4 regions of the Allobosea sp. FBZP-16 genome follow, and region 2 is predicted to be linked to each of the others. Evidence: predicted binding sites of a transcription regulator. Region 2 holds the regulator's gene; each other region holds the start of a gene.

Region 1 (6,994 bases), on a different contig from region 2:
TCAACATCGCGTTGACGCTGCTTGGCCTCTACCTCGTGATCGATACGGTGCCGGGGCTGGTCAGGTTCTATTTCCTCGACGCCGTCTGGTCCGGCACCAGCCGCGACGCCTGCCTCGCCGAGAAGGTCGGCCGGCCCGTCGGCGCGTGTTGGGCCTATATCGCCGACCGTTTCCAGTACTTCATCTACGGTTCCTACCCGATCGCGCAGCGCTGGCGCGTGAACATCGTCTTCGCCATGTTCGCGCTCGGCGTGGCCTGGTTGCTCTGGACCAATGCACCGAAGAAGAAGCTCGGCATCTTCTTCTTCTTCGTGCTGATGCCGATCTCGGCCTATGTGCTGCTGCTCGGCGGCGCCGGCGCCGAACGCTTCCTTAGCTTCTGCCTGACGCTGACGCTGGCGCTCGCCGCGCTCTACGTCATCCTGTCCTTCGTGCCGCAGCTCGTCCGGTTCTATATTGGCGGCGCAGCGCTGGCGGTCGTAGAGCAACTCCCGATCTGGAAGCGCTTCTTCGGGCCGAAGCAGCTCGTGCTGTTCGCGCTCGTCGTCTTCGGCTTCCTGAGCCTGCTCGCGGGCAGCCCCGGGCTGCCCAGGGTCGATACAGGCCTCTGGGGCGGCATGACCGTGACCTTCCTGATCGCGGCGGTCGGCATCGTCTTCTCGCTGCCGCTTGGCGTCGTCCTTGCGCTCGGCCGGCGCTCCAAGCTGCCGATCATCCAGCTGCTCTCGGTGATCTTCATCGAGTTCGTCCGCGGCGTGCCGCTGATCACCGTGCTGTTCATGGCCAACACCATGCTGCCGCTGTTCGTGCCGCAGGAATATTCACCGGACCGGTTGCTGCGCCCGCTGGTAGGCGTCGCGCTCTTCGCGGCCGCCTATATGGCGGAGGTGGTGCGCGGCGGCCTGCAGGCCATGCCCAAGGGCCAGTACGAGGGCGCGATGTCGCTCGGCCTCGGCTATTGGAGCATGATGCGGCTGATCGTCTTGCCTCAGGCGCTGCGGATCGTGATCCCGGGCATCGTCAACACCTTCATCGGGCTATTCAAGGACACGACGCTGGTCACCATCGTCGGCATCTTCGATTTCCTGCGTACCATCGAGGCGACCCTGGTCGATCCGACCTGGGCGACGCCGACCACCCGCGCGACGGGCTATGCATTCGCTGCTGTTTTCTATTTCCTGTGTTGCTGGGGCATGTCTCGCTACTCGATCGCGGTCGAGAAGCGGCTCGCCGCCGGCCAGAAGCGTTGAGGGGATCAAATCATGGCTATGGCAGAAACCACCAGCTCGCGCCCGTCCGCGCTGAAGCAGACCGCGCTCAACACCGCGACCGCCGTCGAGATGATCGGCGTCAACAAGTGGTACGGCGAGTTCCACGTGCTGCGCGACATCAACCTGAAGGTGTCGCGCGGTGAGAAGCTGGTCATTTGCGGCCCGTCCGGCTCGGGCAAGTCGACGATGATCCGCTGCATCAATCGGCTGGAAGAGCACCAGAAGGGCCAGATCATCGTCGACGGCACCGAGCTCACCAACGACCTCAAGAAGATCGACGAGATCCGCCGCGACGTCGGCATGGTCTTCCAGCACTTCAACCTGTTCCCGCATCTGACGATCCTCGAGAACCTGACGCTGGCGCCGATCTGGGTTCGCAAGATGCCCAAGAAGGACGCCGAGGAGATCGCGATGCACTATCTCAAGCGCGTCAAGATTCCGGAGCAGGCGAGCAAGTATCCCGGCCAGCTCTCGGGCGGCCAGCAGCAGCGCGTCGCCATCGCCCGCTCGCTTTGCATGAGCCCGAAGATCATGCTGTTCGACGAGCCGACCTCGGCCCTCGACCCCGAAATGGTCAAGGAGGTGCTCGACACCATGGTCTCGCTGGCGGACGAAGGCATGACGATGCTCTGCGTTACCCACGAGATGGGCTTCGCCCGCCAGGTCGCCGACCGGGTGATCTTCATGGACGCCGGCCAGATCGTCGAGATGAACGAGCCCAACGAGTTCTTCAAGAACCCGCAGCACGAGCGCACCAAGCTCTTCCTCAGCCAGATCCTGCACTGATCCGGCAGCTCGGTTCCTTCTGCGACGGCGCCCCCTGCGGGCGCCGTTCTCGTTTGCGTGCTGAATTTCGAGGCGGTCTCGGTAGGGAACCTTTGCCGGCCCATCTCGTTGCTTTTCCCGACAATGGAGGAAAAGCCGATGAAACTGCTTGCTTCGACCCTTGCCGCGGGCCTGCTGCTGGCCGGCTCCGGCGCCTTCGCGCAGTCCGTCGATATCGGGCCGGGCGGTGTCAGGATCGACCCGCGCACGCCGCAGCAGCGCGCGATGGACCGTGAGGATCGCTGGCGCGAGCGTGATCGCTGGGAGCGCCGCCGAGCCTATCGCGCGGAGCGCGACTGCCGCACCGAGACGCGAATTCGCGAAACTCCGCGCGGGGAAATCCGTCGCACGGTACGTGTCTGCGACTAAGCGTGAGTTGAGTTAGGTTCAGTTGTGTCCATGAGACCGCCGCGCCCATTTGGTGCGGCGGTCTTGTCTTGCGGTGCGATTACTTGGCGTCGCGCGCCTTCACCGCCTGGTCCGGGAAGTCCGAGAACAGCCCATCGATGCCGAGCGCCAGATAGGCCTTGTACTCGGCGGCCGGGTCGCCCTTGAAGTCGGAGGCGAGCCGCTTGGGCTCGCTGCGGAAAGTCCAGGTGTGTACGAAGAGGCCGACGGCGTGGGCGTTCTTCACCACATCGGTCGGCGGCAGCAAGACGCGGTCGCGCTCGTCGATCGTGCCGTCGCCATTGAGGTCGCGCGGCTTGCCGTCGTCGCCGATCACCTGCTTGGCCGGCATCAGATAGGGCTTCCAGGGGCCGACGCCGTCGGCATAGGTCCTGACCTCCTTCAGGCCTTCGGCGGTGACGAGGTCCTTGAAGGTGCGCTTGTCGCCGGTGACGACGAAGTCGTAGGGCTTGTCGAAGGGCGCGGCGAGGACGATGCCGCCATCCTTGTCGACATCGTCGGCGTCGACGAGCTGGATCAGGCGCAGCTGCGTCTTGCCGCGCAGATATTTGAGGTTGGCGGTCTCGAAGCTCTGGATGATTACCGGCGAGGTTTTCTCCGTCCAGCCGGCGGCCTTGAGCTGATCGAGCAGCTTGTCCTCGATCGCCAGGCCCAGGGCCGAGTGATAGGTCGAGTGCTTGATCTCCGGGTAGATGCCGATGGTGCGGCCGGTGCGGGCGCTTTCGGCCTTGGCGAGATCGATAACCTGCTGCAGGGTCGGGATCTCGTATTTGCCGTTATGCGACTGGTCGCGATCGGCGAAGGCCTGCTTGGCCCGCAGCGTCTTGAGCTCGGCGAGCGTGAAGTCGGAGGCGAACCAGTCAGTGGTGTCGACACCGTCGACCTTGCGGGTCGTCTTGCGCGCGGCGAATTCCGGCCGGGTCGCGACATCGGTGGTGCCCGACATCATCGGCTCGTGGCGAACGACGAGATGGCCGTCCTTGGTCGCGACCAGATCAGGCTCGATGAAGTCGGCGCCTTGCTCGATCGCCAGCTTGTAGCCTTCGAGCGTGTGCTCGGGGAGATAGCCGCTGGCCCCGCGATGGCCGGCGATCAGGGCCGGCTTTCCGTCGAGCGTCGGTGCGGGGCTCTGGGCCTGGGCGGCCAGTGCCAGGACAAAAGTCGCCAGCATGGTCGCCGGCTGCAACAGGGGCTTCATCTCGTCCGATCCTCGCTTCCTGCGGAAAGGCGGCGAAACTGCTCGGCGGATATGACAGGCTGGTGAAGGCTTCGTGCCCCTGCGCAGCGCCTCGAACATGTCGTCATGGGCGCTGCGAAGGAGAGTATCGGAAACTGGTCGAGGCGCTCGCTCGCTATGCGGCGGCGGGTGCCTCCGGAATCTCAGCGGCGGCCTTCGAGCGAGGTCTTGGCGTCCAGGCGCTTGGCCGGCGGCGGCGTGGTGTCGACCGGCTGGGTGGCGCAGGCGGCAAGCGACAGGCAGAACAGGCCGGCAAGCGCGAGGCGGGAGAGGGCGGTCATTGCAGAGGTTCCTGGGCGGTTGGCGTTGCGGAAGGAGTTGTATCGTCTTGCGCCCTGTGGGACGAGGGCGTCAAGGGTGCTGTCGCGCTTCGGAATCGTTCGAAATGGCGCCGGGCTCGAGGGCTGCAATGCAAAGCAAGCACAGGAACCGCCGGACATGACTCCCGCCGCCCGCATCAGCGCCGCCATCGAGGTCCTGGCGGACCTGATCGAGCGCCGGCGCCCGGCGGCCGACGCGCTGAAGGATTGGGGGCTGTCACGCCGTTTCGCCGGCTCGAAGGATCGCGCCGCCGTCGCTTCGCTGGTCTATGATGCATTGCGCCGCCGCGCGTCCTCGGTGCATGCGCTTGGTGAGGAGACGCCGCGGGCACTCGTCCTCGGCATGCTGGTCAGCCAGCGCGGCCTCGGCGTCGAGGAAATCTCGGACCTCTTCAGCGGACAGAATCATGCCCCCGCACCGCTGACCGAGTTCGAGGTCGCCGGGCTCGCCGCCTTCGATCTCAACGCCGCGCCAGGCTGGATGCAGGCCGATGTACCCGACTGGCTCTGGTCCTCCTTCATGGCAGGCTTCGGCGACGATGCGGTTGCCGAAGGACAGGCTCTGGCGGGCCGCGCGCCGGCCGATATCCGCACCAACCGCCTGAAGACCGATCGCGACAGGCTGCGTGCGGCGCTGGCGCATCTTCAGCCCGAGCCGGGCGCCTGGTCGCCCGATGCCTTGCGCTTCCTGCCCGGCCCCGACGGCCGCGGCCCGTCGCTGCAGAGCGAGCCGAGCTTCTTCAACGGCGAGTTCGAGATCCAGGACGAGGGCTCGCAGCTCGTGACGCTGCTCGCCGGCGCACAGCCCGGCATGAGTGTCGTGGATCTCTGTGCCGGCGCCGGCGGCAAGACGCTGGCACTGGCTGCTGTCCTCGGCGGAGACGGGCGCATCTTCGCCACCGATCTCGACAGCCGCCGGCTGGCGCCGCTGCATGACCGGCTCACCCGCTCCGGCGCCGGCAATGTCGAGGTCCGCGTGCCCAGGAGCCGCGGCCATGACGCGCTCGCCGATCTCGTCGGCACGATCGATCTCGTGCTCGTCGATGCGCCCTGCACCGGCTCCGGCACCTGGCGCCGCAATCCGGATGCGAAATGGCGGGTGCGCCCTGGCGCGCTGGCCGAGCGCATCAAGGAACAGGCGCAGGTTCTCACTCGTGCCGCGAGTCTGGTGAAACCAGGTGGGCGCATCGCCTACATCACCTGCTCGATGCTGCCGGAGGAGAACGACGGCGCGGTCGAGGCCTTCCTGGTGCGCCATCCCGGCTTCGTGCCGGTCGCGACGCGCTCGCTGCTCGATACCGGCGAGGTCGATTTCGGCCTGCTCGCCCGTTTCGCCACGCGCTTCGGCTTGCAGCTCTCGCCGCGCCGGACCGGGACCGACGGATTCTATTTGAGCTGCCTTGCGGCGCCGGGCTGAACCTCGCCCCAGCTCGACGACGGTATCCGTCCTGTTCCTAAGGGCGCGATTTGTGCGTCTTGTGTCGGGTCAGACTGGGCCGATATCTCCGGCATCTGTCCCAGCAAGATGCGCCGACCATGACGAGCCCTATCGACGAGACTCTGGTTTCCATCGCGATCCTGAAGGCAAAGCCCGGCCAGCGAGAGGCGTTGCGCGAGAGCCTGCTCGCGCTGATCGAGCCGACGCGGGCCGAGCCGGGTTGCCTCGACTATGTGCTGTTCGAACTGCGCGATGAACCCGGCACCTTCTACATGCGCGAGTCGTTCACGAGTCCTGCCGCCCTCGACCTCCACAAGGCGACGCCGCACTTTCACGCCTTTGCCGCGAAGGCCAGTGATCTGCTGGCCGAGCCGCTGCGGCTGGTCTTCCTCGACCGCGTTTCATCCTGAGACTTGTCGCAGTGCCGGCCTGATCCGCTCTCAGCGCCGTTGCGCGCTCGCGCGCGATGGCGTAACCGGGCGCGATGAGCGCTCAGCCCCAGAACCCCGCCCATCACGACTCCATCCTGATCATCGACTTCGGCAGCCAGGTCACGCAGCTGATCGCGCGCCGGGTCCGTGAGATCGGCGTCTATTGCGAGATCGCGCCGTTCCAGTCGGCCTCCGATGCCTTCCAGCGGCTGAAGCCGAAAGGCGTGATCTTCTCCGGCGGCCCGGCCTCGGTGCCCGACGGCAATTCGCCGCGCGCGCCCCAGGAGGTGTTCTCCGCGGGGCTGCCGCTGCTCGGCATCTGTTATGGCCAGCAGACCATGGCCCATCAGCTCGGCGGCACGGTCGAGGGCGGTCATGCCGCCGAGTTCGGCCGCGCCGATGTCGAGATCGTCACGCCCTCCGCCCTGTTCGCGGGCGTCTGGGAAGAGGGCGGGCGTTATCCGGTCTGGATGAGCCATGGCGACCGCGTCACGCAGCTGCCGGACGGCTTCACCGTCAAGGCGACTTCGGAGAACGCCCCCTATGCGGTGGCGAGCGACGAGGAGAAGCGCTTCTATTCGACCATGTTCCATCCCGAGGTGGTGCATACGCCGGATGGCGCCAGGCTGCTGCGCAACTTCGTCGTCGATATCTGCGGCTGCAAGCCCGACTGGAGCATGTCGGCCTATCGCGCCGAGATGATCAAGAAGATCCGCGACCAGGTCGGCACCGGCCGCGTGATTTGCGGGCTTTCCGGCGGTGTCGATTCCGCGGTCGCCGCCGTGCTGATCCACGAGGCGATCGGCGACCAGCTCACCTGCGTCTTCGTCGATCACGGCCTGATGCGGATGAACGAGGCCGAGGAGGTCGTGCGCCTGTTCCGCGACCACTACAACATTCCCCTGGTCCACGTTGAGGCTGAAGAGCTTTTCCTGAGCGAGCTCGCCAAGTGTGGTGCCGATCCTGAGGCCAAGCGCAAGACCATCGGCAGGCTCTTCATCGATGTCTTCGATGCCGAGGCGGCCAAGCTTGGCGGCGCCGACTTCCTCGCCCAGGGCACGCTC
Region 2 (6,994 bases):
GGACGTTGTTGGTGTCACCGGTCCAGGCGATGCGCTTGCCCTTGATCGAGCCTTTGCGCTCCTCGAAGGTCATGACATCGGCCATGACCTGGCAGGGATGCTGGCGCTTGGTCAGGCCGTTGATCACCGGCACGGTGGCGTATTGCGCCATCTCGACCACGGCGTCGTGGTCGAGCATGCGGATCATGATCGCATCGACATAGCGCGAGAGCACGCGGGCGGTGTCGGCGATGGTCTCGCGCTCGCCGAGCTCGATCTCCTGGCCGGTCACCATCATCGGCGAGCCCCCGAGCTCGCGGATGCCGACGTCGAAGGAGACGCGGGTCCGCAGCGATGGCTGCTCGAAGATCATGGCGATGACCTTGCCTTCGAGCAGGCGGTCGGCCGCGGCCGCGGGCGTGCGCCGGCGGGCCTTGATGTCCTCGCCGGCCTTGAGGATGGCGCGGAGCTCTCCGGCCGAGAAATCCGAGAGATCGAGAAAGTGACGCGTCGCAGACATTATGCTCACTCCGCTGCCGGCCGGGCGAGCTCCGCCTCGACCGCGCCAGCCGCCTTGTCCAGCCGCGCCACCGCCTCGGCCACCTCGCTCTCGCCGATGATCAGCGGCGGCAGCAGGCGCACGACATTGTCGCCGGCCGCCACCACGAGCAGGCCGGCGGCCCGCGCCTGCGCGACGAAATCGGTGTTCGGGGTCTTGAGCTTGAGGCCGAGCATCAGCCCCTCGCCGCGGATCTCCTCGATCACCTGGGGATGCTGATCCTTGAGCTGGGCCAGCGACTGGCGCAGACGCAAGGCCGTCTTCTGGACATGGTCGAGGAAGCCCGTCGCCAGGATGACGTCGAGCACGGCGTTGCCCACCGCCATGGCCAGCGGATTGCCCCCGAAGGTCGTGCCGTGGGTGCCGAGCGTCATGCCGGAGGCGGCCTCTTCGGTGGCGAGGCAGGCACCCATCGGGAAGCCACCGCCGATGCCCTTGGCGATCGACATGATGTCTGGAGCGACACCGGAATGCTCATAGGCGAAGAACTTGCCGGTGCGGCCGACGCCCGTCTGGATCTCGTCGAAGATCAGCATCAGCCCGTGCTCGTCACAGAGCTCGCGCAGCTGCTTGAGGACACGCATCGGCACCGAGCGCAGGCCACCTTCGCCCTGGATCGGCTCGATCATGAGCGCGGCGGTCTCCGGGCCGATCGCGGCCTTCAGCGCCGCCTCGTCGTCGAACGGCACCTGATCGAAGCCATCGACCTTCGGGCCGAAGCCGTCGATGTATTTCTGCTGGCCGCCGGCGGCAATGGTCGCGAGCGTGCGGCCATGGAAGGCGCCCTCGAAGGTGACGACCCGGAAGCGCTCCGGATGGCCTTTCGCGGCGTGGTACTTGCGCGCCATCTTGATGGCGCACTCGTTCGCCTCGGCGCCCGAATTGGTGAAGAAGACGCGTTCGGCGAAGGTCGCCTCGCAGAGCCGGCGGGCGAGCTTCTCGCCCTCGGGCATCGTGTAGAGATTGGAGGTGTGCCAGATCCGCTGCGCCTGGGCGGTCAGCGCCTCGACCAGATGCGGATGGGCGTGACCCAGCGAATTGACGGCGATGCCGGCGCCGAAATCGAGATAGCGGGTGCCGTCGGCGGTGATCGCCCAGGCGCCCTCGCCACGCTCGAGCGCGATCGGGGCCCGGGCATAGGTCGGCAGGAGAACGGAAGAAGCGGAAGCGGTGCTCATGGAGCAAAATCCTTGCGGCGAGACGGGAAAATAGCGCGGAATCTCGGGCCGGGAACGGCAGGATGGGACGCAAGGCGGCATGATGCCGGCACGATGCGACCCGCCGGCGACATTATCGTCGCTGGCCGCTCCCGCCGTCTCGTCGCGCGTCAAGCCGCATCAAAGGAAAATCCCGATCGCTCAAAAACATAAGCGCCGCCCTTGGGGGCGGCTGCGTCGCACGACTATGCAAAACCGGCCCGGCCCTGTCAATTCCGGCTGACCTCGCGGCAGGACGGCCGCCGCCGAAATCAGCCCTCATCCTGAGGAGCCGCGTGAGCGGCGTCTCGAAGGATGCTCCAGGAGGCTCCGGAACCAACTGGAGCATCCTTCGAGACGCGATCTGCGATCGCTCCTCAGGATGAGGGCTGGAGCTTCATCTGCAATTGCCCCGACCTCGCGGCAGCGTTGCCGAATAGACTCACTGTCCGGCCGTCTGCGGCGATTGGCTGGGGAAAAGCCGAATTACGATTCGGCGACTCTTGTGGCCGAGTCAGGCCATCTTGTATGGTCCTCTTCGTCAGATACGACATCTCGTGCGGCGTCTCCTGTATCGTCAGTTCCGGGCGTAACGGCTTCCGTTTTGTGACGGACGCTGCCGGTATCGGATTCCGCCATGATCTCTCCCTATGCCTCGCCGGCCCGCTGGCGAAGCATTACGAAGACAGGTGCAACCCCATGACCGAAGCCGGAGCCTGGACCGACGAACGCGTCGAACTGCTCAAGAAGCTCTGGAATGACGGCCTGAGCGCGAGCCAGATCGCCGCCGAGCTCGGCAGCGTCACGCGCAACGCCGTCATCGGGAAGGTTCACCGTCTCGGCCTGTCCGGCCGGGCCAAGAGCCCCGGTTCGGCCACGCCGCGCCCGCGCAAGCCGGCGGCCCGCCCGCCGAGCCATCCCGCCGGCCATCAGAACGGTGGCGCCGGGCTGACTCGCGGCAACACCGCGCTGGCACCGCAGTTCGCACCCGAAATCGCGACCGAAGCACAGGTCGAGCGCGCTCCGGCGCCGGCCGAGGACGTGGTCGTGCCGTTCTCCGAGCGGGTCACGATCATGGATCTGCGCGAATATATGTGCCGGTGGCCGATGGGCGACCCGACTACGCCGGAGTTCCGCTTCTGCGGCGGCCGCAGCGCGACCGGCATGCCCTATTGCGCCTATCACGCCCGGATCGCCTACCAGCCGGCGGCCGACCGGCGCCGCGAGCGCAAGCCCGTCCGCGCCTGAGGCGGCGTAACCATCCAAAATCGGAAAAGCCGGCCCTCGTGGCCGGCTTTTTTATGGGCAGGACCACGGGAGAGCGCCATGGCGACCTTTGCGACCTATGCCGCCGCGGCGCTGGCGGAGATCGCCGGCTGCTTCGCCTTCTGGGCCTGGCTCAAGCTCGGGAAGTCGGCCTGGTGGCTGCTGCCGGGCCTGGTATCGCTTGCGGCTTTCGCCTGGTTGCTGGCCCTGCTCGACAGTCCAGCCGCCGGGCGCACCTTCGCCGCCTATGGCGGCGTCTATATCGTGGCGTCGCTGGCCTGGATGGCGCTGGTCGAGAAGGTGCTACCAGATCGCTACGACCTGGCAGGCGCCGCGCTCTGCCTTGCCGGCGCAGCGGTGATCATCGCCGCGCCGCGCTGACAGAAGCGCTCAGCTGCGGGCAAACGTCTCGTCGAAGGCGTAGCCGGCGCCGCGCACCGTGCGCAGCGGGTCCTTGGCATTGGCCGGCGTGATCGCCTTGCGCAGGCGCCCGACATGAACGTCGACGGTGCGTTCGTCGATATAGACGTCGCGGCCCCAGACGGCGTCGAGCAGTTGCGCCCGGGAATAGACCCGGCCCGGGGCCTGCATCAGGAATTCGAGCAGGCGGAACTCGGTCGGGCCGAGATGCAATTCGGCGCCGGCGCGGCGGACGCGCCGGGTGGTGCGGTCGAGCTCGAGATCGCCGGCAGCGAGCAGACCGGCGACATGGCCGGGCTTGGCGCGGCGCAGCAGCGCCTGGATGCGGGCGATCAATTCGGGCAGCGAGAACGGCTTGACGACATAGTCGTCGGCACCGGTGGCAAGGCCGCGGACGCGCTCTGTCTCCTCGCCGCGGGCTGTCAGCATGATGATCGGCACGCGCTCGGTGTCGCGCCGCGTGCGCAGGCGCCGGCAGAGCTCGATGCCGGAGAGGCCGGGCAGCATCCAGTCGAGCAGGACGAGGTCGGGCGTATGGTCGCGCAGGTGCAGTTCGGCGTCGTCGCCGCGCGCCACGCTGTCGACCTCGAAGCCCTCGGCCTCGAGATTGTAGCGCAGCAGCAAGGTGAGCGGCTCCTCGTCCTCGACGATCAGGATGCGTGCGGGCATGTCAGCGTCCGTTCAAGCGCCCGCCGGTTCAGCCATTGGCCGCCGGCAGGTCGACGAGGATGTTGGTGGTGTCGAGCTTCGGCCGGGTCTCGTCGATCGACTGGCCGGTGACGAGATAGTGGATGGTCTCGGCGATGTTGGTGGTGTGGTCGCCGATGCGCTCGACGTTCTTGGCGCAGAACAGCAGATGCGTGCAGAAGGTGATGTTGCGCGGGTCCTCCATCATATAGGTCAGGAGCTCGCGGAACAGCGAGGTGTAGAGCGCGTCGATCTCGTCGTCGCGGCGCCAGACATCCATCGCCTTCTGCTCGTTGCTGGCGGCATAGGCGTCGAGCACGTCCTTGAGCTGGGCCTGGACCAGGCGGCTCATATGCTCGAGGCCGACGACGGCGCGATGCGGCGGCGAGAACTGGCCGGAGATCGCGACGGCGCGCTTGGCGATGTTCTTGGCGAGGTCGCCGACGCGCTCGATGTCGGCGGCGATGCGGATTGCCGAGATCAGCTCGCGCAGGTCGTTCGCCAGCGGCTGGCGGCGAGCGATGGTCAGCACCGCCTTTTCCTCGACCTCGCGCTGGAGATTGTCGAGGCGCTGGTCGGCGCTGATGATTTTCTGGGCGAGCGCGGTGTCGCGGCGCACCAGAGCCACGGTGGAGTCGCCGAGCATGCGCTCGGACATGCCGCCCATCTCGGCGAGGCTGCGGCGCAGGCCCTCGAGATCGGCATCGTAGGAGCGGACGATATGTTGATCCGACATCGGGCGTATCCTTCGAGTCTGGCCGGCGCTTTCAGAACGTCAGCCGAAGCGGCCGGTGACGTAGTCCTGCGTCTGCTTCTTGTGCGGGTTCATGAAGATCGTGTTGGTCGCGTCGAACTCGATCACCTCGCCCAGATACATGAAGGCGGTGTACTGCGAGATGCGCGCCGCCTGCTGCATGTTGTGGGTGACGATGACGATGGTGAAGTCGGTCTTGAGCTGCTCGAGCAGGTCCTCGATCTTGCCGGTCGAGATCGGGTCGAGCGCCGAGGTCGGCTCGTCGAACAGGATGACCTCGGGCTTCTGGGCGATGGTGCGGGCGATGCACAGGCGCTGCTGCTGGCCGCCCGAAAGGCCCATGCCGGAGCTCTTCAGCTTGTCCTTGACCTCGTCCCAAAGCGCGGCGCGGCGCAAGGCGCCCTCGACACGGTCATCGAGCTCCGACTTCGGCGGCTTCTCGTAGAGACGGATGCCAAAGGCGACATTGTCGTAGATCGACATCGGGAACGGCGTCGGCTTCTGGAAGACCATGCCGATGCGCGAGCGCAATTCGTTCACGTCGATGTCGTTCGAGATGATGTTGCGGCCGTCGAGCAGGATCTCGCCGGTCGCCTTCTGCTCGGGATAGAGCGAGTAGATCCGGTTGAAGATGCGGAGCAGGGTCGACTTGCCGCAGCCCGACGGGCCGATCAGCGCCGTGACGTGCCGGTCGCGGAAGTCGAGGTTGATGTTCTTCAGCGCCTTGTGCTCGCCGTAGTAGAAATCGAGGTTCTTGACGGCGATGCGGACGGGCGCTTCGGCATCCAGCGTCTGCGGGCTCAGTTCGAGGGTCGAAAGCATCTGCATGGTCCTTCCGATCGGACGCTATTCACTTGCCGCCGCGCACGATGCGCCGGGCGATGAGGGAAAGCACGAGGATTGAGACGGTGATGATCAGCGATCCCGCCCAGGCGAGCTGCTGCCAGTTCTCGTAAGGGGCCGACGCGAACTGGTAGATCGTCACCGGCAGGTTGGAGACGCCGCCGAGCAGCGTCGGCGAGAACCAGAAGCTGTTGTTGAGCGCGGTGAAGATCAGCGGCGCGGTCTCGCCGGCGATACGGGCGAGGGCCAGGAGGATGCCGGTGACCATGCCGGACTTGGCGGCACGCCAAGTGATCGAGGTGATCACGACCGAGGGCGGCGCGCCAAGCGCCGAGCCGGCCTCGCGCAACGGGCCGGGCACCAGGCGCAGCATGTCCTCGGTGGTGCGCACGATCACCGGGATCGCGATGATGCCGAGCGCGACGCCGCCGGCCCAGCCGGAATAGCCCCCGAGCGGCTCGACCAGGATGACGTAGACGAACAGGCCGATCAGGATCGACGGCGCCGAGAGCAGGATGTCGTTGATGAAGCGGATCAGGTCGGCGAGCTTCGAGCCTTTGCCGTATTCGGCCAGATAGGTGCCGGCGAGCACGCCGATCGGCGTCGCCACTGCGATGCCGAGGAAGGTCAGCACCAGCGAGCCGACGATGGCGTTGGCGAGGCCGCCGCCCTCTGAACCCGGGCCTGGCATGGTCTCGGTGAAGGTCGCGGCGGAGAGCCCGCCAAGGCCCTTCACGACCAGCATGCCGAGGATCCAGAACAGCACCGAGATCGCAAGCAATGTGAAGCCTGTCGCGATGATCTTCATCGCGCGGTCGGCGACCCGGCGCGACTGGCGTACCCGGCCCCAGGTTGCAGGGGGCAGCGCGCGAGCGGTTGAGGGCGTGGCGAGGCTCATGGTCTTTCCGTTCGCTCAGAAGGATTTGACCCGCGCGACCAGGATGCGCGCGATCACCAGGACGACGAAGGTAACGAAGAACAGGATGCAGCCGAGCGCGATCAGCGCATTGAGCTGCAGGCCAATCGCCTCGTTGAACTCGTTGGCGATACGCGAGGCGATGGTCGAGCCGGGATCCATGATCGAGGCCGAGAGCCGGTTGGCGTTGCCGACGACAAAGGTCACCGCCATGGTCTCGCCGAGCGCGCGGCCGAGGCCAAGCATGATCGCGCCGATGATCGAGACGCCGGCCTGCGGGACGAGAACATGCCGCACCACCTCCCAGGTGGTGGCCCCGATGCCATAGGCGCTCTCGCGCAGCACCGAAGGGATCTGGTCGAGCATGTCGCGCA
Region 3 (6,994 bases), on a different contig from region 2:
GTGGAGCACGGCACAGATCCGCGTCAGCGTATCGAAGCGCATGCCGCGGACCTTTCCGGACTTCAGCTGCGAGACCTGCTGCTCGGTCAGCCCGATGCGCTGGGCCAGTTCCTTCGAGCGCATTTTGCGGCGCGCCAGCATGACATCGAGTTCGACGATGATCGGCATCGTCGAACTCCTACACGAAACTCTGATTCTCGTCCGCGAGCCGGACCGCCTCCCTGAGTACCAGCCCGAAGGCGACCAGCGCCGCCCCTGCGGCCAGCACGCCGAACGTCCCCGGATCGAGCGTGATCGCCAATTGCTTCTGGCCTGACGGGTTGTCGAAGGTCAGCGCGACGCTCTGCAGCACCCGCGCCAGCGGCGTCGCCACACCCATTGCCGTCAGCAGCCAGCCGATCCGCGTGAGGCGCTGCGCGTTCTCCTCCTCCAGCACCTGGCCGCGGCCGAAGCGGCCGAACAGGCTCGATAGCCGCAACATCGCGGCAACGAAGAGGCCCGCAGGTACGAGGCCGATCGTCAGCGCCGCCCAATAGCCGCGCTCCGAGAACGGGCCGACCGGGGCGCTGACGCCGATCGTGCCGCGGGCATAGGCAGCGAGCTGCTCGGGATCGCGCCAGAGCCAGACGGCGCCGAACGCCATCAAGGCCGCCGCCGCAATGCACAGGACGCGCGCAATCGTGCTTACGCGCCGCAGCCTCGCCATGGGGGACCGCTCCTGCGCCGTGCTCACAAGGGATACCATGCCTCTTCACTCCGTGATTGACAAAATTAAACTAAGAGATGAATTTCTGAATGTCAAAACCATTTCTCTGGAAAGCTCGATGCGCCCTGTTCTGCCCGCCACACTCCTGCTTTGCGGCCTGCTTGCCGGCTGCGGCCACGTCCCGCTGGCCTCTTTGCCGAAGCTGGCCAAGGTCGACATCAAGACGACCGACCTCGCCGAACTGCGCGCCGGCATCAGCCTGCCGGCCGACATCCGCACCCTGCCCGACGGCGTCACCATGACGCTCATCGCCTTGCCCAAGGATGGCGGGCGCCATGAACGCAAGGTCGTGCTGGAAGAAGTCCGCGAAGCCGCCGAGCTGGCGAAGCTGCCGGCGGTGGCTTCGCCGGGACGCCGCTTCACCCTGTTCAGGCTGAGCCGAGCCGACACCGCCCGCCTTGGCGCCTTCCGCGAAGAGATGTTCGCCGGCCCGCAGAACAGCGGCAATCGCGGCAGCCTGGCGCTGGGAGCGGACAAGGCTTGCCGCCTGGGCGAGCTCTCAGGCAAGCCGATCGCGATGTCAGGCTATCTCAGGACGTCGGAAACACAGGACTATGTCCTGCTGATGCGTGATTTCGATCTCAGGGACGCCGTCCGCGAGATCGATCCCAAAGTCGACCTCGCCACCGCGATCCCGCCTTGCGACACGGTGGCGGAGGCCAAGCTCAACGGCTCTCCCGCCGCGCCATGAAGGCGAGCTTCTCGAACAGCGAGACATCCTGCTCGTTCTTGAGCAGCGCGCCGTGCAGCGGCGGGATCAGCTTGCGCGGATCGCGCTCGCGCAGCACCTCGGGGCCGATATCGTCGGCGACGAGCAGCTTCAGCCAGTCGAGCAATTCGGAGGTCGAGGGCTTCTTCTTGATGCCAGGCACCTCGCGCACCTCGAAGAACAGGCGCAGCGCCTCCTCCATCAAACGCTTCTTGATGCCGGGAAAGTGGACCTCGACGATTTTCTGCATCGTCTCGGCGTCCGGGAAGCGGATGTAGTGGAAGAAGCAGCGGCGCAGGAAGGCGTCCGGCAGCTCCTTCTCGTTGTTCGAGGTGATGATCATCACCGGCCGCTGCGCCGCGCGGATCGTCTCGCCGGTCTCGTAGACATGGAACTCCATGCGGTCGAGCTCGAGCAGCAGGTCGTTCGGGAACTCGATGTCGGCCTTGTCGATCTCGTCGATGAGCAGCACGGGCCGCACCGGCGAGACGAAGGCCTCCCAGAGCTTGCCGCGCTTGATGTAGTTGGCGATGTCGGAGACGCGGGCGTCGCCGAGCTGGCTGTCGCGCAGGCGGCTGACCGCGTCGTACTCGTAGAGGCCCTGCTGCGCCTTGGTCGTCGACTTGACGTGCCAGGTCAGCAGCGGCGCGCCGAGCGCGGCGGCGATCTCCTCGGCCAGCACGGTCTTGCCGGTGCCGGGCTCGCCCTTGACCAGCAGCGGTCGCTCCAGCCGGATCGCGGCATTGACCGCGACGGTCAGGTCCTCGGTGGCGACGTAGGAAGCGGTGCCGGTAAAGCGCATGCGGGACCTTCATATCGCTGGCTTGCGGCCATGCTGCTGCCGCGAACAGCATCGTGCTTAGAGGTCGACCGGCAACAGGGCAAGTTTTCGTCGGCCCGACGCGAGTTTTGGTTTGTGTTGCAAGGCTTTGCCAAGCAAAGCTTCGCGATCAGCAGCTTCGCTTGATTCTTCGAGGGTGACGTGGCCGGGACGATCGATCCTTCCGCCTATCGTGACGCCGTGGTCGTGCTCGCCACGGCCGGCGTGATCGTGCCCTTCGCCAAGCGTTTCCGGGTCAATTCGGTCGTCGCCTTCATGGCCTGCGGTGCCGTGCTCGGCCCCTATGGTCTCGGCGGGCTCGTCGCCAAGATCCCGATCCTCAGCACCATCACCGTCTCGAGCGCAGAGGCGCTCGCCGGCCCGGCCGAACTCGGCGTCGCCTTCCTGCTCTTCGTCATCGGGCTGGAACTGTCCTATGAGCGCCTCAAGACCATGCGCCGGCTGGTCTTCGGACTCGGCCTCGGGCAGGTCGCGTTCTCGGCCGCGGCGATCAGCGCCATCGCCTACAGCTTCGGACAGCCGGCTGCCGCGGCGCTGCTGATTGGCACGGCGCTCGCCCTGTCCTCGACCGCGATGGTGGTCGAGCTGCTCTCGGCCCATCGCCGCATGACCTCCTCGGCCGGACGCGCCAGCTTCGCCATCCTGCTCTGCCAGGACCTTGCGGTGATTCCGCTGCTCTTCCTGGTCAGCGTGCTCGGTGCGCAGAATGGCGGTTCGCTGATCGCCGGCCTGACCCAGGCGCTGCTGCAGGCGATTGCAGCCATTGCCGCGATCGTCGTGATCGGCCGCCTCGCCATGCGCCCGCTCTTTCGCCTGGTCGCATCGACGGATTCCTCCGAGAGTTTCATGGCGGCAACCCTGCTGGTCGCGCTCGGCACAGGACTGATCGCCGCCGGAGCCGGCCTCTCCATGGGACTTGGGGCCTTCATCGCCGGGCTGCTGCTGGCGGAGACCGAGTATCGCCGCGCCATCGAGGTGACGATCGAGCCGTTCAAGTCGCTGCTGATCGGCGTCTTCTTCCTCACCGTCGGCATGAGCGTGAACCCTGCAGCCCTGGCGGCCCAGCCTGTTGCGATCCTGAGCATCGCCGCCGGGCTCTTCCTCGCCAAGGTCGCGATCACCTTCCTGTTCGCCCGCTACTTCAAACTGTCGGTGCCGACCGCGCTCGAAACCGCGATCATGGTCGGGCCCGGCGGCGAGTTCGCCTTCGTGCTGCTGACCGCGTCCGTCGCGGCCAAGCTGGTCGACCAGAACGCGGCCGCGCTCGTGCTCGCGGGCGTCTCGCTGACGATGATCTTCCTGCCGCTCGCTGCCCGCATGGCGCGAAAGCTCTCGGCACGCCTGGCGCCGGCCGTGAAAATTCCGGACGAAGCGAATATCCTGCCGCCGGACGATCATGCCCCCCGCGCCATTGTCGTCGGCCTCGGCCGCGTCGGCCGGCTGGTCGGCGAGATGCTCTCGCAGCACAAGGTGCCCTATATCAGCCTCGACGCAGACCCGGCCGTGGTCGCGACGCAACGCCGCGCCGGCCGCCCCGCCTTCTACGGCAACGCCACCCAGCCGGATTTCCTGCGACTCTGCGGCCTCGAAGAGGCGACCGCGCTGATCGTCACCATCGACAATCCCCGCGCCGTTGACGAGATCGTCGCGGCAGCGCGCGGCGTGCGGCAGGACCTCATCATCGTCGCCCGCGCCCGCGACGCCAAGCATGCGCGGCATCTGTACGAGCTTGGGGTGAACGACGCCGTACCTGAAACGATCGAAGCCAGCCTGCAATTGTCGGAAGCGGCGCTGGTCGGACTCGGCGTGCCGATGGGCCTCGTCATCGCCTCGGTGCACCAGCGCCGAGACGATTTCCGCAGCGAGCTCAAGCCGGCGAGCGCGCCGCAGCCCGCCCTGCCGCGCCATGCCCGCTCGCGGCGGCTGTGACGCCGGGCGCCTGATCCAGACTTACGCGAATTCCTTCCGCTCCGCCGACTCAAGCCGCACGGACAGCGCAGTCGTCGCGGCCGGCGCCGGCTCGATACGCACCATTTTGCCGGCGGCCGCCTGCATCGCCCGGCGCATATGGCCGTAGAACTGCTCGGCGCTGCTGTTCCAGCTGTGGCGCTTGGCCAGTTCCAGCCCGGCCTCGCGTGGCAGACGCAGGGCCGAGAGCGCAGCACTGCGCAGATCCTCGTGCAACACCGCCGCCTCGCTGCCGGCGAAGACGTCGCTCGGTCCCTGCACCGGGAAGGCTGCGACCGGCAGCCCGCTCGCCGCCGCCTCCAGCAGCACGATGCCGAAGGTGTCGGTCAGGCTCGGAAAGACGAAGACGTCGGAGGAGGCATAGATCGCCGCGAGATCCTCGCCCTCGCGCGCCCCGAGGAAATGCGCCTCCGGGAAGGCGCGCATCAGGTCGGCACGGGCGGGGCCGTCGCCGACCACGACCTTGCTGCCGGGCAGGCGCAGCGACAGAAAGGCTTCGAGGTTCTTCTCGACCGCCACCCGGCCGACGCTGAGGAAGATCGGCCGCGGCAGGTCGAGCACGCTCTCAGGGCGCGGATGAAACAGCGAGAGATCGACGCCCCGGCCCCAGCGCAGGATGCGCTCGAAGCCATGGGCGCTGAGCTCCGCCTCGACGGTGGCCGTCGAGACCATCACGCCAGCCGCCGGTCCGTGAAAACGACGCAGGAAGCGATAGCTCCAGCTTTCGGGGATCGGCCAGCGCGCCGCGACATATTGCGGGAAACGGGTGTGGTAGCTCGTGGTGAAGGTGCGCTTCTGGGCCAGGCAGACGGCGCGCGTCAGCCAGCCGATCGGCCCTTCCGTCGCGATATGGATATGGTCCGGGGCGAACTCTGCGATCCGCCTCGCGACATGCCGGCGCGTCGCCAGTGCGATGCGGATGTCGGGGTAGGACGGCAGGCCGACCTGCCAGAAGCCTTCCGGCGTCAGCATATGCGGAGTGACGCCGAACTCAGGCGCCGCCTCGACCATCCGCTCCAGCGAGCGCACCACGCCGTTGATCTGCGGGCGCCAGGCGTCCGTCGCGATCAGGACGCGCATCACGCGGCCTCGACGAGGCTCGGCGCTGGCGTCGGGCGTGCCATGACGGGCGCAAGCTTCTCGCCCTTCTGCCGATGCTGCGGCCAGCGGACAATCTCGAAGCGGCCATCGTCGTGCTCGACCACGGCCGTGCAGCTTTCGACCCAGTCGCCGGTGTTGATGTAGGTCAGCCCGTCGATCTCGCGCTGCGCGGCATGGTGGATGTGGCCGCAGATCACGCCGTCGGCCTTGTGACGGCGTGCCTCGTCGGCGAGGCACTGCTCGAACTCGCCGATATAGTTCACGGCGTTCTTGACCTTGTGCTTGGCCCAGGCCGAGAGCGACCAGTGCGGCAGGCGAAGGACGCGGCGGACCTTGTTGATGCCGTGGTTGAGCACGAGCGCGATCGTGTAGGCCCAGTCGCCGAGCAGAGCGAGCCATTTGGCATTGCGCACCACGAGGTCGAACAGGTCGCCGTGAATGACGAGCATGCGTTTGCCGTCGGCCGTCTCGTGGACGATGTCGTCGACCAGCGTGATGCCGCCGAACTGCAGGCCGGTGTAGTCGCGCAGGAAGTCGTCGTGGTTGCCGGTGACGTAGATCAGCTTCGAGCCCTTGCGCACCTTGCGCAGCAGCTTCTGCACCACGTCGTTGTGCGACTGCGGAAAGTACCAGCCGCTCTTCAGCCGCCAGCCATCGATGATGTCGCCGACCAGGTAGATCGTCGGCGCGTCATAGTCGCGCAGGAACTCCAGCACGAGATCCGCCTGGGCCCCGCGCGTGCCCAGATGCAGGTCCGAGATGAAGATGCTGCGAACCTGCTTGGCGTCGCTGTCGTCGCTCATGGCCGCCGGCCCATGCTGTTGCCTTGCCTGCGGCGTGTGTCTGATTTGCACTACGCTTTGATGACGCGGCGGCAAAAGCATGCTTTGCCTGCCCGCACAGGAACGGACCTTTCCGGGAGACGACCATGGATCTGGGTATCGCCGGCCGCACGGCCATCGTTTGCGCCTCGAGCAAGGGGCTGGGCCGCGGCTGCGCGCAGGCACTGGCCGAAGCGGGCTGCACCGTCGTCGTCAACGGCCGTGACGCCACGACGCTTGAGGACACCGCGGCCGCGATTCGTGCCAGCACCGGCGCGACCGTGATCGCCGTCGTCGCCGACGTCGGGACCAAGGCCGGTCAGGATGCGCTGCTCGCCGCTGCGCCCAATCCTGACATCCTGGTCAACAACAATGGCGGCCCGCCGCCCAAGCCGTTCCGCGAGGTGACGCGCGAGGGACTGCTCGAAGGCGTCGCGCAGAACATGGCGACCCCGCTGGAGCTGGTGCAGCGTGTGGTCGACGGCATGATCGAGCGACGCTTCGGCCGCATCGTCAACATCACGTCTGCCAGTGTTCTGACTCCGCTGACCGGGCTCGACGTCTCCTCCGCCGCCCGCGCCGGCCTCACCGCCTTCCTCGCCGGCGTCGCCCGCGAGATCGCTCATGCCAACGTCACCATCAACAACATCCTGCCCGGCGTGTTCGATACCGACCGGATCAAGACCGCGACCAACAAGGTCGCCGAGATGCAGGGCATCAGCATCGAGGAGGCGACGAAGCGCAGGCTCGCGGCCGTACCGGCCGGCCGCCTCGGCACGCCCGACGAG
Region 4 (6,994 bases), on a different contig from region 2:
GGCCGAGCACCATGACGCCATGGTGCTTCATGAAGACGATGTCGGCGTCGCCGACCGCGCCGGCGATGCGGTCACCCTCGCGCTCGTCGAGGGCGAGGCCGTTGTAGTCGCGATCGACCGCGGTGCGGCCGTAGAACTTCAGCGCGGTCTGGCCGGCGAAGATCAGCGGATCGCCCTCGGTCATCGAGAGCGCCGTCGCATAGGGCATGTGGGTGTGGAAGGCGACGCGGGCGCGCGGCAGGTTCTTGTGGATGCGGGCATGGATGTAGAAGGCGGTCGCCTCGGGCTGGCCCTCGCCGGCGACGACATTGCCGTGGAAATCGCAGATCAGCAGTTTTGATGCGGTGAGCTCGCGGAAGGCCCAGCCATAGGGATTGACGATGAAGAGGTCGTCATAGCCCGGCACCAGCGCCGAGAAATGGTTGCAGATGCCTTCCTCGAAGCCATAGCGCGCCGCCATGCGGAAGCAGGCGGCGAGATCGCGCCTGGCCTCCCAGATTGCATCGGAGTCGAGGTTCGGCTGGTTCGGGCCGGCGGAAGCGGTCGCCGGCGTCGCGCCGGGCTTGAGTGAGTGTGCCATGACGCCAGTCTAGGGCTGCTCTGGAACGAGGCAAGCGAGCTGCCCTGCGCCTGGTGAAGACACCTGTGCTGATGCCCGCATGGCGGCGGCCTCCTCAGGCAGAGAGCCAGTGAAGCGACCCCGGGGCGAGCTTCAAGCTGGCTTCGCTACCGACCTCGAACAGCTCGCGCCCGGACTGGAACGGCATGTCGACCGCCACCTCGGCAGACCCGATCCGGGCGCCATAGCGGACGCTCGCACCGAGGAACTCGCGGTTGGCGATGACGCAGGGCAAGGATAGCGCGCCCTCCTTCGAGCCCGCCGGCTCGACGAGGCTGGCATGCTGCGGGCGAAAGACCAGCGCAGCGCCATCGGGAACGGCGGCCCCGTCGCCGATCGGGAACTTCACGCCGCCCTCGATCTCGAAGCTGCGCTCCGCGCCGCTGCCGACGACACGCCCCTTCAGGATATTGGCCGTGCCGAGGAAGCCGGCGACGAAGAGGTTCGCAGGGCGCTCATAGAGCTCCATCGGCGTGCCGACCTGCTGGACGATGCCGTCGTTCATCACCGCGATGCGGTCGCAGATGGAATTCGCCTCCTCCTGGTCATGGGTGACGAAGATTGTGGTCAGGCCGAGCCGCTGCTGCAGGTCGCGCAATTCGCGCCGGACCTGCACGCGCATCTTGGCGTCGAGGTTGGAGAGCGGCTCGTCGAGCAAGAGCACCTTGGGCTCGACCGCGACCGTTCGCGCCACCGCGACACGCTGCTGCTGGCCACCGGAGAGCTGCGAGGGCCGACGCTCGGCGAGATGGCCAAGCCCGACGAGGCCGAGCGCCGCCTCCACCCGCCGCTCGATCTCGGCGCGCTTCACGCCGCGCTCCTCCAGGCCGAAGGCGACGTTGCGGCGAACGCTCATATGCGGCCAGAGTGCATAGGACTGGAAGACCATGCCGACATCGCGCTTCCACGGCGGCAAGCGGGAAATATCCTGCCCGCCGATCGTGACCCTGCCGGTATCGGCTTGGTTGAAGCCCGCGATCAGCCTGAGCAGCGTGGTCTTCCCGCAACCGGAAGGGCCGAGAAAGGCGAAGAACTCGCCGGGCTCGATCGAAAGGTTCACGTCCTTCAGCACATGGTTGTCGCCATAGGACAGGTTGACGCCCTCGATCGCGACCGAGACGGCCGGCGTGGTCAGGGAGACGTTTGCGTTCATGTCAGTGGCCCATTCCCTTGGCCTTCTGGCTGCGTTCGACGATGAGGTGCGACAGGAAAGTGCAGGCCGCGACGAGCACGACCGCGACGACGCCGAGCGCCGCGCCAGGGCCCCGCCCGGCGGCCGACTGCATGAAGACGTAGAGCCCATAGGCCAGTGGCGCATCGGAATTGGACTGCACCAGCATCAGCGTCGCGGAGAGCTCGACCGCGGCGGTCGCGAAGGAGGTGACGAAGCCGGCAAGGATGCCGCCGGTCATCAGCGGCACGACGATGCGGCGCACCGTGCGGGCCTTCGTGGCGCCGAGGTTCTCGGCCGCCTCCTCCAGCGAGACCGAGATCTGCTGCAGCGCGGCATGGCAGGCCCGCAACGCATAGGGCAGGCGCCGGATCGCCAGCGCCATGACGATGGTGATCCAGAGCGCCGCAAGCGGCGTGCCGTCCGGCAGGGTGATGCCGTAGAAGGTCCTGAGATAACCGATGCCGAGCACGACTCCGGGGATGGCGAGCGCCGCCGTGGCCATCCAGTCGAGCCATTCGCGGCCGACGAGCTTCGTGCGCAGCACGAGATAGGCGATGGCCACGCCAAGCACGACATCGATTCCGCCGGCGATGGCGGCATAGATCAGAGTGTTCTTGATATAGAGCGAGCTCTCGCCGAAGACGCGGCCGTAATGGGCGATCGTGTAGGCGTCCGGCAGCGGCGAGAACGACCAGATCGTCGCAAAGGAGAGCAGCAGCAGCGCCAGATGCGGCGCCAGCACCAGCGCCAGGATCAGGATGACGACGCCATAGCCGAGCACTGCCTCGTGCGGGCGCATCACCCGCCGGGCGAGCCCGCCGCCGCCGCGCTGGGTCGTGGCGTAGTCACGGCCCTTCAGCGCCAGCGCCGAGAGCCACATCGCCAGCACCGAGGCCACGATCAGCACGACCGAGATGACGTATCCCATCGGGTCGGCGATGCCGATCGAGGTCACCCGCAGATAGGCCTGCGGCGCCAGCATGTCCTTGACGTTGAGCAGGAGCGGCGTCGCCAGATCGTCGAAGACCTTGACGAAGACCAGCGAGGCCCCGGCGAGATAGCCCGGCAGCGCCAGCGGGAAGACGATGCGCCGGAACAGGCGGAATCCGGAGGAGCCGAGGTTCTGCGCGGCCTCCTCCATGGCGCGGTCGATATTGCGCAGCGCCGCCGAGAGATTGATCAGGATGAACGGAAAATAATGGACGGATTGGACGAAGATGACGCCGTTCAGCCCTTCCATGAAATCGATCTTGAAGCCGAACCAGTCGTCGAGCAGCAGGTTGATCGAGCCGTTGCGACCGAAGAAGAGCTGCATCGCCACGGCGCCGACGAAGGGCGGCATGATCAGCGGCAGGAACCCGAGCGTCTGGACGATCGCAGCGCCGCGAAAGGCGAAGCGCGTGGTGAGATAGGCGAGCGGCAGCGCCAGCACCGAGGCCCAGACCACCGACATCGCAGAGACATAGAAGGAGTTCCACAAGGAGCGCATGAACAGCTCGGTGCGGACGAAGTCGTAGAAATTGACCAGCGTGAAAGTCGAGGTGCCCTTCTCGGTAAAGGCGACGTAGATCACCGTCGCCACCGGCAGCACCAGGAAGACGAGCAGGAAGCCTGCAATGGCGAGCGCCAGCGCGATCTGGCCGGGCGTGGCGGAGAAAGCGCGAGCGCGGGATGGGGCGGCGGGGACGGCGGTCATAGGCTCTAGGCTCGCAGGATCTTATCGATCGAGCTCTTCCGTCATGGTCGGGCTTGTCCCGACCATCCACGTCTTCGCCCGACTGATCGAATGCCGTGTTCAAGACGTGGATGCTCGCCACAAGGGCGAGCATGACGGTGTGAGGCTGATCACTTCGCCGCCTTCAGCGCCTCCTCGGCCTTTGCCTTCGCCTTGGCGTAGTTGTCGCGGGCGAAGCTCGCCCATTGCGCCTCGACCTCGGCCTGGCGCGCGCCCTTCTCCTTGCCGCCGGTGAAAGCGGCGCGCAGCTCGGGACTTGCGGCTTGCTCCTCCGTCACCGGCAGGGCGGCGATCAGGGTACGCGCCTCGTCGGCGAGCGCCTTGGCCTGGGCGTTCGGCTTCTTGGCCAGCGCCGCGTCGACCTCGTGCAGCGTCTTGGTGACGCCCTTCAGTGCATCGAGCTGGAAGGAGATCAGCTGGTCGAACAGCGTGTCGACGACCGCGGTGCGGGCTTCCGACTTGTCGACGTCGAAGCCGATCATCTTCTGGAAGCGCGGGTCGGTGAAGGGGTTGGGATAGTCGGCGCCGGCCTTGGCATAGACCGCCGGATTGACCGGCAGGCGGCGGATGCCGGGCTCGAGCAGCACCTCCTGCCCGGTGGGCGAGAGCAGGAACTCGATGAAGGCCTCGGCCGCCGCCTTGTTCGGCGGATTGGCGATGATGCCGACATTGGCCGGCACGACGGTGGTCACGGTCGGGTAGACGAACTTGACCGGGAAGCCGGAGGCCTGCGCCGAGAAGGCGAAGAAGTCGATGACGATGCCGACGCCGACCTGCCCGGAGTTGACCGCCTCCGGCACGCCGAAGGAACGCTCGGTGATCGAATGGAAATTGCCGGACATTTCCTTGAGCGTCCGCCAGCCCTTCTCCCAGCCCTCGCCCTGCAGGATGGTCTCGACGGTCAGATGCGTCGTGCCCGAGCGTGCGGGCGAGGCGATCGAGACGTGGCCGTAGAAGGCCGGCTTGGCGAGATCCTGCCAATCCTTGGGCTCGGGCAGCTTGTTGGCCTTGGCATAGCGCTCGTTCCACATGATGCCGTAGCCGGACGCCGCGAAGCCGAAATAGAAGCCGGCGGGATCGTTGATCGGATAGGAGCCGATCTTCTCGGGGATGCCGGTCGCCTTGGGCTTGTAGGCGGTCAGCAGCTGCTTGCCCTTCAGCACCTCGAACGCGTCGGGCGCCGAGGCCCAGAACAGGTCGACCTGGTTGTTGGCCTTGGTCTCCTCGACATATTTCACGCCGGCATTGGTGTTGCGGTTCTGGACTTCGAGCGTCACGCCCGGCACGGCCTTCTCGAAGGCCTTCTTGATCGGGTCCGTGACGTCCTTCGAGAACGATGTCACCACCGTGACCTTGCCCGCCGGCGCCTGCGCGTGAACGGCAGAGGCTGCCAGGGCCAATCCGAGCGCCGAGACGAGCGCGATCCTGCGAGTGAACATTCTGATCCTCCCTATCGTTTTCCGTGTCCGCCGGCGTCGAGGCCAACGGTGGCAAAGCGGGAATCCGGATTGCCGTTGTCGCAAAACTGTCACAAAAGGCGCAGGCATGTCATCCCGCTCTTTGCCGCGGGCAGACTAAGTTGGCGAGAGGCCGTTCCGATGCTGGGCTGGTTCCAGAAGCTGTTGCCGAAGGAAGACAAGTTCTTCGTGCTGTTCGAGCGTCATGCGCAGACGCTGCAGGCCGGCGCGGCAGCTCTGGACGGCGTCCTCAGCGGAACGACAGCGATCGCGGCCGGCTGCGCCGAGATCTTCGCCGAGGAGAACCGCGCCGATACGATCGCCGGCGAGGTCATGCTCGAGGTCGGCCGCACCTTCATCACGCCCTTCGACCGCGGCGACATCGAGGAACTGATCGGCTCGATGGACGACGCCATCGACCAGATGCAGAAGACGGCCAAGGCGATCCAGCTCTTCGAGGTCGAGCGCTTCGAGCCGAGCATGCAGGAACTCGGCAAGACCATCGTCACCGCCTCGCACAAGGTCGGCGAACTCCTGCCGATGCTGCGCGACATCAAGAAGCACGCCGTCGGCATCGGCGCGCTCGCCAAGGAGATCGGCGCGATCGAGGAGCACTCCGACCGGCTCTACGACCAGGGCCTGAAGGAGCTGTTCAAGGCCCATCGCGGCAGCGACGCCATGGGCTTCATCGTCGGCGCCGAGATCTACGACCACCTCGAAAAGGTGGTCGACCGTTTCGAGGACGTCGCCAAGCGCGTCAGCCGCATCGTGCTCGAACACCTCTGAAAGGCGCACCGCGCCGTGGACATCGCCAGCCTCGCCCCTGCCCTCATCTTCCTGATCGCCGTCGCGCTGCTGTTCGATTTCCTGAACGGCCTGCACGACGCCGCCAACTCGATCGCGACCATCGTCTCGACGAGGGTGCTGGCGCCGCAATGGGCGGTGTTCTGGGCCGCCTTCTTCAACTTCATCGCCTTCCTGTTCTTCGGCCTGCATGTCGCCCAGACGGTCGGCTCCGGCATCATCCAGGCGACGATCGTCGACGACCGGGTGATCTTCGGCGCGCTGACCGGCGCGATCGTCTGGAACGTGGTGACCTGGATCGCCGGCATCCCGTCGAGTTCCTCGCATGCGCTGATCGGCGGGCTGGTCGGCGCCGGCCTGTCGAAGGTCGGCTTGTCGTCGATCGTCTGGTGGGGGCTCGGCAAGACCTTCCTCGCGATCTTCATGTCGCCGGCGATCGGCTTCGCGCTTGCGCTGCTCCTGGTGCTGATCGTCTCCTGGACCTTCCTGCGAGTGGCGCCCATCAAGGTCGATTCGACCTTCCGCCTCCTGCAATTCGTCTCGGCCTCGCTGTACTCGCTGGGGCACGGCGCCAACGATGCGCAGAAGACGATGGGCATCATCGCCGTACTGCTGTTCTCGCACGGCATGATGGGCGACACTTTCTCGGTGCCGTTCTGGGTCGTGATCTCCTGCCAGGCGGCCATGGCGCTCGGCACGCTCTGCGGCGGCTGGCGCATCGTCCACACCATGGGCTCGAAGATCACCCGTCTCTCGCCGCAGCAGGGCTTCTGCGCCGAGACCGGCGGCGCGATCACCCTGTTCATGGCGACCTATCTCGGCGTCCCCGTCTCGACCACGCACACCATCACCGGTGCGATCATCGGAGTCGGCGCCGCGCGGCGGGTCACGGCGGTGCGCTGGGGCGTCGCCCGCGGCATCGTCTTCGCCTGGATCGTCACCATGCCGGCGGCGGGCCTGATCTCGGCACTGGCCTATTTCCTGTCAGGTTTCTTCCTGACCGGGCGTTGAGCCAAAGCGTCAGCCAAGCAGCGGCAGCGCATAGGTCGGGCTTCGCCCCGCACGAGCAAAGAGCGCAAGACAGCTCGCCGGATCCATCGACGCGCCATCCCAAACGATCTCGCCGCGATGGATGCCGCCGCCGATGAAGACACTGTCGATGCCGGCGCCATGCGCACCGGCGATGTCGTGCGCCAGCGAATCGC

What was found. Region 2 encodes PhoB, which activates phosphate uptake and scavenging genes when phosphate is short. Its sites were predicted from a motif close to TGTCATNNANCTGTCAT; they were not measured.
Region 1: CXY91_RS01755 (glycerophosphodiester phosphodiesterase) is a predicted target of PhoB. The motif match lies at 3,754-3,770, and genes of this name have one in related genera.
Region 3: CXY91_RS03620 (UDP-2,3-diacylglucosamine diphosphatase) is a predicted target of PhoB. The motif match lies at 6,238-6,254, and genes of this name have one in related genera.
Region 4: CXY91_RS01130 (DUF47 domain-containing protein) is a predicted target of PhoB. The motif match lies at 5,044-5,060, and genes of this name have one in related genera.

Annotation. Positions count from the first base shown of each region.
Region 1 covers NZ_LNCQ01000006.1:267,380-274,373, forward strand. Annotated here, with positions in the region: gene CXY91_RS01740 (amino acid ABC transporter permease) at 1-1,250, shown strand, start outside; gene CXY91_RS01745 (amino acid ABC transporter ATP-binding protein) at 1,341-2,057, shown strand; gene CXY91_RS01750 (hypothetical protein) at 2,196-2,465, shown strand; gene CXY91_RS01755 (glycerophosphodiester phosphodiesterase) at 2,545-3,702, opposite strand; gene CXY91_RS30495 (hypothetical protein) at 3,885-4,022, opposite strand; gene CXY91_RS01760 (RsmB/NOP family class I SAM-dependent RNA methyltransferase) at 4,180-5,478, shown strand; gene CXY91_RS01765 (putative quinol monooxygenase) at 5,598-5,909, shown strand; gene guaA (glutamine-hydrolyzing GMP synthase) at 5,984-6,994, shown strand, end outside.
Region 2 covers NZ_LNCQ01000022.1:16,057-23,050, reverse strand. Annotated here, with positions in the region: gene argF (ornithine carbamoyltransferase) at 1-499, opposite strand, end outside; gene CXY91_RS06385 (aspartate aminotransferase family protein) at 505-1,716, opposite strand; gene CXY91_RS06380 (GcrA family cell cycle regulator) at 2,434-2,982, shown strand; gene CXY91_RS06375 (YnfA family protein) at 3,061-3,381, shown strand; gene phoB (phosphate regulon transcriptional regulator PhoB) at 3,391-4,089, opposite strand; gene phoU (phosphate signaling complex protein PhoU) at 4,118-4,843, opposite strand; gene pstB (phosphate ABC transporter ATP-binding protein PstB) at 4,883-5,689, opposite strand; gene pstA (phosphate ABC transporter permease PstA) at 5,712-6,602, opposite strand; gene pstC (phosphate ABC transporter permease subunit PstC) at 6,618-6,994, opposite strand, start outside.
Region 3 covers NZ_LNCQ01000012.1:220,047-227,040, reverse strand. Annotated here, with positions in the region: gene CXY91_RS03650 (helix-turn-helix domain-containing protein) at 1-168, opposite strand, end outside; gene CXY91_RS03645 (DUF2975 domain-containing protein) at 179-643, opposite strand; gene CXY91_RS03640 (hypothetical protein) at 825-1,457, shown strand; gene CXY91_RS03635 (AAA family ATPase) at 1,432-2,277, opposite strand; gene CXY91_RS03630 (cation:proton antiporter domain-containing protein) at 2,458-4,245, shown strand; gene CXY91_RS03625 (glycosyltransferase family 4 protein) at 4,267-5,364, opposite strand; gene CXY91_RS03620 (UDP-2,3-diacylglucosamine diphosphatase) at 5,364-6,188, opposite strand; gene CXY91_RS03615 (SDR family oxidoreductase) at 6,314-6,994, shown strand, end outside.
Region 4 covers NZ_LNCQ01000006.1:147,870-154,863, reverse strand. Annotated here, with positions in the region: gene CXY91_RS01150 (aldolase) at 1-580, opposite strand, end outside; gene CXY91_RS01145 (ABC transporter ATP-binding protein) at 675-1,772, opposite strand; gene CXY91_RS01140 (ABC transporter permease) at 1,774-3,489, opposite strand; gene CXY91_RS01135 (ABC transporter substrate-binding protein) at 3,639-4,967, opposite strand; gene CXY91_RS01130 (DUF47 domain-containing protein) at 5,127-5,771, shown strand; gene CXY91_RS01125 (anion permease) at 5,793-6,800, shown strand; gene CXY91_RS01120 (TIGR01459 family HAD-type hydrolase) at 6,810-6,994, opposite strand, start outside.